DNA from 2 places in the Cupriavidus sp. WKF15 genome. Region 2 is predicted to be linked to the other one. Evidence: predicted binding sites of a transcription regulator. Region 2 holds the regulator's gene; the other holds the start of a gene.
The links. Region 2 encodes FNR, which switches genes on or off when oxygen is low (the NO sensors DNR and NnrR bind a similar motif). Its sites were predicted from a motif close to TTGATNNNNATCAA; they were not measured.

Region 1: the regulator FNR is predicted to act here: its motif matches at 2,118-2,131, upstream of CupriaWKF_RS18110 (universal stress protein).

Annotation. Positions count from the first base shown of each region.
Region 1 covers NZ_CP119573.1:166,894-170,306, reverse strand. The annotation lists gene CupriaWKF_RS18120 (hypothetical protein) at 1-431, opposite strand, end outside; gene CupriaWKF_RS18115 (zinc-dependent alcohol dehydrogenase family protein) at 531-1,532, opposite strand; gene CupriaWKF_RS18110 (universal stress protein) at 1,558-2,013, opposite strand; gene CupriaWKF_RS18105 (universal stress protein) at 2,330-3,160, shown strand; gene cysK (cysteine synthase A) at 3,229-3,413, opposite strand, start outside.
Region 2 covers NZ_CP119572.1:1,343,489-1,346,901, forward strand. The annotation lists gene ccoG (cytochrome c oxidase accessory protein CcoG) at 1-1,019, shown strand, start outside; gene CupriaWKF_RS06390 (FixH family protein) at 1,104-1,319, shown strand; gene CupriaWKF_RS06395 (hypothetical protein) at 1,316-1,561, shown strand; gene fnr (fumarate/nitrate reduction transcriptional regulator Fnr) at 1,610-2,335, opposite strand; gene CupriaWKF_RS06405 (sulfite exporter TauE/SafE family protein) at 2,415-3,170, shown strand.

The DNA of each region.
Region 1 (3,413 bases), on a different replicon from region 2:
TGCGCGGTCTGGTAGCCGTCCTTGTACATCCGGTAGGTCCAGGCCTCGCGCTTCATCAGCGGGTAATACTGGGTGGGCTCGCGCGGCTTGCCGAAGCGCTCGATCACATCCTGCTTGGTCCAGACGCCAACCTGCGCCTGATAGATTTCTGCTTCCGTCAGCATCTGCCGATAGCCGACAAGCTTGCCTGTGGCGTCAAAGTCCGCAGCATAGACCGTATGCCCGAGTGGCTGCCCGGAGTAGAGCCAGCGCGACGTACCGTTCGGAAAACTGAAGGTGTCGGTGGGTTCGCCGAATGTACTGCGGACCGCACCCTGGTCGCTGCCGATCAGCCGCTGCCCGGTCTGTTCCGGTTGCAGTGCCGAGCAGGCGCCCAGGGTCAGGCCTGCCACGCACGCGAGCGAGGCTACGATTGCCAGGCGGATTCTCATCATGGGCTCCGGGCGGGGAAATCCCGCATGGCGGAATTGTCCGGCCAGTGGCGCGAAGTGTGCAATAGCCACGCGCCGCCTCGGCGACGCTGGCGCCGGTCAGGCGTGGACGCGCAGGACTGCCGCGCCGGCAAGGCGGCCGCCGCGCAGGTCGGCCAGGGCCTGGTTGGCTGCGTCGAGCGGATAGGCGGTTGTATGCGTATGCAAGGGCGTGCGGGCGGCGATCCCCATCAGCGCCTCGCCGTCGGCGCGGGTCAGGTTCGCGACGGAGACGACGCGTCGCTCTTCCCACAGCAGCCGGTAGGGGAACGCGGGGATGTCGCTCATATGGATACCGCCGCAGACCACCGTGGCGCCCTTGCCGACTGCCTGCAGCGCCAGCGGCACCAGCGCCCCCACCGGAGCGAAGATCAGCGCCGCGTCCAGCGTGTCGGGCGGCGCCTGCTCGCTGGCGCCGGTCCAGCAGGCGCCCGTATCGCGCGCGAGCTGTTGCGCGCCCGCATCGCCGGCCCGGGTGAAGGCATAGACTTGCCGGCCTTCCGCGACGGCGATCTGTGCCACCAGGTGCGCGGCCGCGCCAAAGCCGTAGATGCTGACACGGCGGGCATCGCCGGCCATGCGCAAGGTGCGCAGGCCGATCAGGCCGGCGCACAGCAGCGGTGCGGCATGTTCGTCGTCGTAGCCCTCCGGAATCCGGAAACAGTAGCGGCTGTCGGCAATGGTGTATTCAGCGTAGCCGCCGTTGCGCGTGTAGCCGGTGAAGGCCGGCGTGTCGCACAGGTTCTCGCGCCCGGACGTGCAGTAGCGGCAGTGGCCACAGGTATGGCCCAGCCACGGCACGCCCACGCGCTCGCCGAGCGTGAATGCATCGACGCCCGCACCGCAGGCGTCGATGCGGCCGACAATCTCGTGGCCGGGAATCAGGTGGGACTTCGGGTGCGCCAGCTCGCCGTCGGCGATATGCAGGTCGGTGCGGCAGACCCCGCACGCGCTGACGGCAATGCGGACCTCGCCGGGGCCCGGTTCGGGCACCGGCACCTGGCGCAGCCGCAGTGGCTGGCCGGCTTGTTCCAGGACCATGGCGCGCATGGTTTCAGGCATCGTGCGCCTGCGCATGTGCTGCTCGCTAGCCTTCCACTTCGCTGCGGATCAGCAGCACCGGCCGGCTGGTCTTGCTGACCACGCCCTCGGAAACGCTGCCCATCAGCATGCGCCGCACGCCGCGCCGGCCATGCGTGCCGAGTACGATCAGGTCGGCGCTCCAGGTATCGGCCTGGGCGACGATGGTCGACGAGATCTGCCCGGGGGCCACCGGCTTCTCGACCAGCTGGGTCGTATGCCTGATGCCCGCCGCCTCCAGCTTGTCCGCGGCCTCTGCCAGGGCCTTGCGGCCGTAGGCGAGGATGCCCTCCATCACGGCCCTGGCGTCGAAATAGGCGGCATCGAAGAACGCATCGCTGTCATCGGCAACGAACAAGGCCTTGACCTCGGCGCCGGTTGCGCTGGCGAGGATGATGGCCTGGCTCAGGGCGAGGTCGGAAGACTGGCTGCCGTCTACGGCGAGCAGGATGCGCTGGTACATGGTGAACCTCCAGTGAGTCGCGGCGAATGGTCGGAAAACGGCAAATCGGATGAGGCAACGCGTGGCCCTTCTGATTCAGGGTAGTCGCAGCGGACGATCTCAGCTTGACCGGCATCAAGATTTGAGCTGGCGGAGGGGGAACTAAGGCCGTCAGAACCGCGGCAGGCCCGAGCCCGCCCGGAAGTCTCTGGTACGCTTCCCCGAGGTATGGCATCAAGCGGAATCATGCTGTCTTGATGCCGATCACGCACCTGGCGCACCAATGTCTACACTGGTTCACGCCGGATGGCACCCGATTCCACGGAGCAAAGAGCGAATGGACTACAAGACGATCCTTGTCGCGCTGGACGACGACCCCGCGCGCGCGGCGCGCCTGGAAGCCGCACTGGCCTTGTGCCGGCACTTTGGCGCCGGGCTGGTGGGCCTGACCGCAACCGGCACGCGGCTGGAGCCGTTCCGCGGCGCCGGCGAGGAAGCCGGAAAGTACGCCGCGCGGGCAGCGGCGGACCTGCAGCGCACCATCGACGAGAACCTGGCCACACTGCAAGCCGCGGTGGCCTCGCCTGACGCCACCCTAGCCTGCCGCCATGTGGTGGTCGAAGCCGAAACCGGCTGGGCGCTGGCCACGGAAGGCCGCTTCGCGGACCTGATCCTGCCGCCGCCCTTGCAGGCCGGCGACAACGCGCCGGCGCTGATGGCGGAGGAAGCCGAGTATGCGCTGCTGAATGCGGGGCGCCCGGTCCTGCTGGTGCCTGCCGGCGCCAAGCTGGCGCCGCAAGCGCATGTGCTGGTGGGCTGGGACGGGAGCCAGCCGGCGGCGCGCGCGGTGAGCGACGCGCTGCCGTTGCTGGCGAAGGCTTCTGCCGTGACGGTCGTGGTGGTGGCCGGCGACAGTGGTGAAGACGAGCAGCAAGCGGGTGGCGAACGCCTGCTGCAGTGGCTGGCCGCCCACGGGGTGACCGCCTGGCTGCGGGTCCAGCGTGGTGGACAGCCGGGGGAGGTGCTGCTGCGGCTGACGCAGGAACTGAATGCGGGCTTGCTGGTGGCAGGCGGCTACGGCCGCAGCCGCCTGCGCGAGCGCATGCTGGGCGGCACCACGCGCACGCTGGTGCGGCAGGCCGGGGTACCGCTGTTGCTGTCGCACTGAATCCATTCAGCCCGTTCAGCCCGTTCAACCGCGCGCCGGCGTTGCCAGCCGGCGCACGGGCGCGAGCCTCAGGCTGGCAGGAAGCCTTCGACCGTCAGGTAGCGCTCGCCGGTGTCGTAGTTGAAGCCGAGCACGCGCGTGCCGGCCGGAAGTTCGGACAGCTTGGCGGCAATCGCGGCCAGGGTCGCGCCCGACGAGATTCCGACCAGGATGCCTTCTTCGCTCGCGCAGCGGCGCGCCATATCGCGGGCCG
Region 2 (3,413 bases):
TGGACGGTGATCCCTGGAGCGCGCGCAAGTTCCGCCTGAAGGCTACCAAGCACTCCCTGTGGATACTGGTCGCGCTGTGGACGGGCTTCACGTTCATTGGCTACTTTGCGCCGATCCGTGAGCTTGGCGGCCAGGTACTGAGCTTCTCGCTGGGTCCGTGGCAGGCGTTCTGGATGCTTTTTTACGCCTTCGCCACGTGGGGGAATGCAGGCTTCATGCGCGAGCAGGTCTGCAAGTACATGTGTCCGTATGCGCGGTTCCAGAGCGTGATGGTCGACCCCGACACCTATGTGGTCACCTACGACGTCGGGCGCGGCGAGCCGCGCGGCAGCCGGTCGCGCAAGGTGGATCATCACCAGGCCGGGCTAGGTGACTGCGTCAACTGCAGCATCTGCGTGCAGGTGTGCCCGACCGGCATCGATATCCGTGACGGGTTGCAATACGAGTGCATCGGTTGCGGTGCCTGCATCGATGCATGCAACCAGGTCATGGACAAGATGGACTACCCGCGCGGGCTGATCCGCTATACGTCCGAGAATGCCATGCGCAAGGCGCTGTCGGCCGCTGCGGCGCGCAAGCGGCTGGTGCGGCCGCGGACCATCATCTACTCGATTATCTGGCTGGTGATGGTTGCAGGTTTCGTGGCTTCGCTTGCGCTGCGCACGCCATTGAAAGTGGACATCATCCGTGACCGCGGGGCGCTTGGGCGTGAGGTGGACGGGCGCTGGATCGAAAACGTCTATCGACTGCAACTCATCAATACCACCGAGGCGCCCATGCGCATCAGCGTGAAGGCCGAGAGCGACGAACTGAAGAACATGACCGTCGAGTACGATCCGGACGCGCAGGCTCTGGCGCCGACATCGAACAGGCTGGTGCCGATCCGGATTCGCGTGCCGATCGACGATGCCGCGCAAGGTACGCACAAGATCAGCGTGACAGTGACCAGCGAAGGTGCGGGGCAAGGTAGTGCGCAAATCAGGCAATCTACCAGTTTCATCGTGCCACGCAATTTGTGATGCTAAGGGCGGCACGGCGCGTCGGCGCTGTGCCGTACCAAACCGCGAGCGCCTCGATGAGGCGTTGACGAAGGGGGCAAGGCGATGCAAGAAAGCAATCCGTGGTGGAAAGAGCCGTGGCCGTGGCTGCTGATGAGTGGTCCGTTGCTGGCCATGGTGGCTTGCGGCGTGACTATCTGGCTGGCTTCCACTCATCCTGACCGGCCAGTGGTCGATGGTGTGGCCCGGCATGGCCTGGTTGTCGAGAAGGTGGCAGGTGCCTCGGGCAGTGCCAAGGCACCGCAAGCGAGGCAGCCATGAGGCTGCGCTGGCTGATGTGGGTACTGTGGCCGGCGTTCCTGATGGCCGGGGTTGCCACGGCAACTGTGTTTTCCGTGGTGGACCCTGGCGACCTGAATTTCTTCGGTCAGCCGATCGAGGCCTCGCGCGAGGCGGTCTATACGATCGGTTTCCTGCTGGCCTGGATATTCTGCGCATTGTCCAGCGGACTGACGCTGTACACCATGCCGACAAAGCTCAGCGAAACGGACGAGCTGGAGTAAGAAGCGGCAGGAATTGACCGCCTTGCCACGCGAGGCGGTCAGATGGCCTCAGCAGGAGCGGCTGTAGACTTGCTTGATGCCCGCCATGTCGACTAGCTTGACGTGACGTTGACGGATCTGGATCAAGCCGGCCTCGGCAAATCGTGAGAACAGACGGCTGACCGTTTCGAGCTTCAGACCCAGGTAGCTGCCGATTTCTTCCCGGCTCATGCGCATGACGAACTCGGTCGACGAATACCCGCGGGCGGACAAGCGCTCGGACAGGTTGATGAGGAACGCGGCAAGCCGCTCCTCGGCGCGCATGGAGCCAAGCGTGACGAGCATGAGCTGGTCATGCGAGATTTCCTTGCCCATCAGGCGCAGGAACTGCTGCTGCAACGATGGCAGGTCGATGGACAGCGACTGGAGATCGGCCAGGCGAACGACGCATACCTCCGTGTCTTCGAGGGCGGTGGCATCCGAGGCGTGCTGCATCTCTCCCAGGCCGTCGAGGCCAACCACTTCGCCTGGCAAGTGGAAACCGGTGATTTGCGAGCGGCCGTCTTCCGTGGTGACATGCGTCTTCAGGGTGCCGAAGCGAATGGCATAGACCGCAGTCAGCGGATCGCCCATGCGGTAAAGAGTTTCGCCCTTGTGGACACGGACACGTTCCTGCACCAGGGTGTCCATCTTCTGCAGGTCCTGCTGGCTCATGCCCACCGGCAGGCACAATTGCCCCATGCCGCAAGTGGAGCAACGGGGCGACATCTCGGTGACGGGGATGGATGTTAGCAATTGGAACCTGCAGTATTGGAGCGGCGAGGGCGCAATACGTGCATTTTAACGCGCGATGTGATGCGGTAGGGAGTTGCAGTTGACTTTTGGTGTGCTACTCAGTGTTTTCATGCTCGCCTTGCTAGGGGGCTTCCACTGCGCTGCCATGTGTGGTGGCGTAGCGCTGGCTGTCGAGCAACGCGCCGCCGGCGTACCCGTTGCCGTTGTGCGGCGCCCACAGGACTGGCTCGTGGAGCTCCTTGTCATGCATGTCGGGCGTATTTCCACTTACATGCTGCTTGGTGCGCTGCTGGGCGCCTTGGGGGCGACGGCCTGGCGTCAGGACTATCTGCCCGTCCAGCGCTGGCTGTTCGGAGTCGGCAGCGCCTTGCTGCTACTGTCTGGCTGGCGCTTGATACGCGGCGAGGCCTTTACCATCGTGTGGCTGGAGCGCCTCGCGGCGCGTGCGGTTAGCGCCAGTGCCGCCGGCATGGCTCGATTGGGCAGAAAGACGACGGAAGCCAAGGCTCGGCGGGGCGGCCTGGCACGCCGCTATGGGATGGGACTGGCTTGGGGTTTGGTGCCCTGCGGCATGGTTTATGGGGCCCTGGCCCTTGCTTTGCTGGCCGGAAATGCGCCCTCGGGGGCGCTGGTGATGGGCGCCTTTGGCCTCGGTACGTTGCCTAATCTGCTGGCGCTGTCGAGCTTTTCGGGGCTTTTGCGCGCCTGGTCGCGACGGAGCTGGGTAAGGGTCGGGGCCGGCTTGGCCGTCATGGCATTCGGTGCATTGGGAATCGGCCGAGCGGTGTTGTTGCCACATTCCCTGGCAGAGCATGGGTTCTGCCTGGTGTTCTGAAACCACTCCATACGCTCTGGCGCCGCGCGGTGGTTGCAGGTGTGGGCTGGAATGCCATACAATCATCTCCATTGCGGTATCGCGCGGCGTGGTTCCGAGCGGCGCCCGGCAGCCCTTCCAAAAAGGGGGCGCGCCCAGGGTTTCGGGCAAAGCGCCGACAATTCGGCACCGAACCTTTCCGCAGTCCATCCGGTTCACAATATCTGTTCAAAAGTCCGGCTGGCTTTGCGGCCGTGGTGCAGT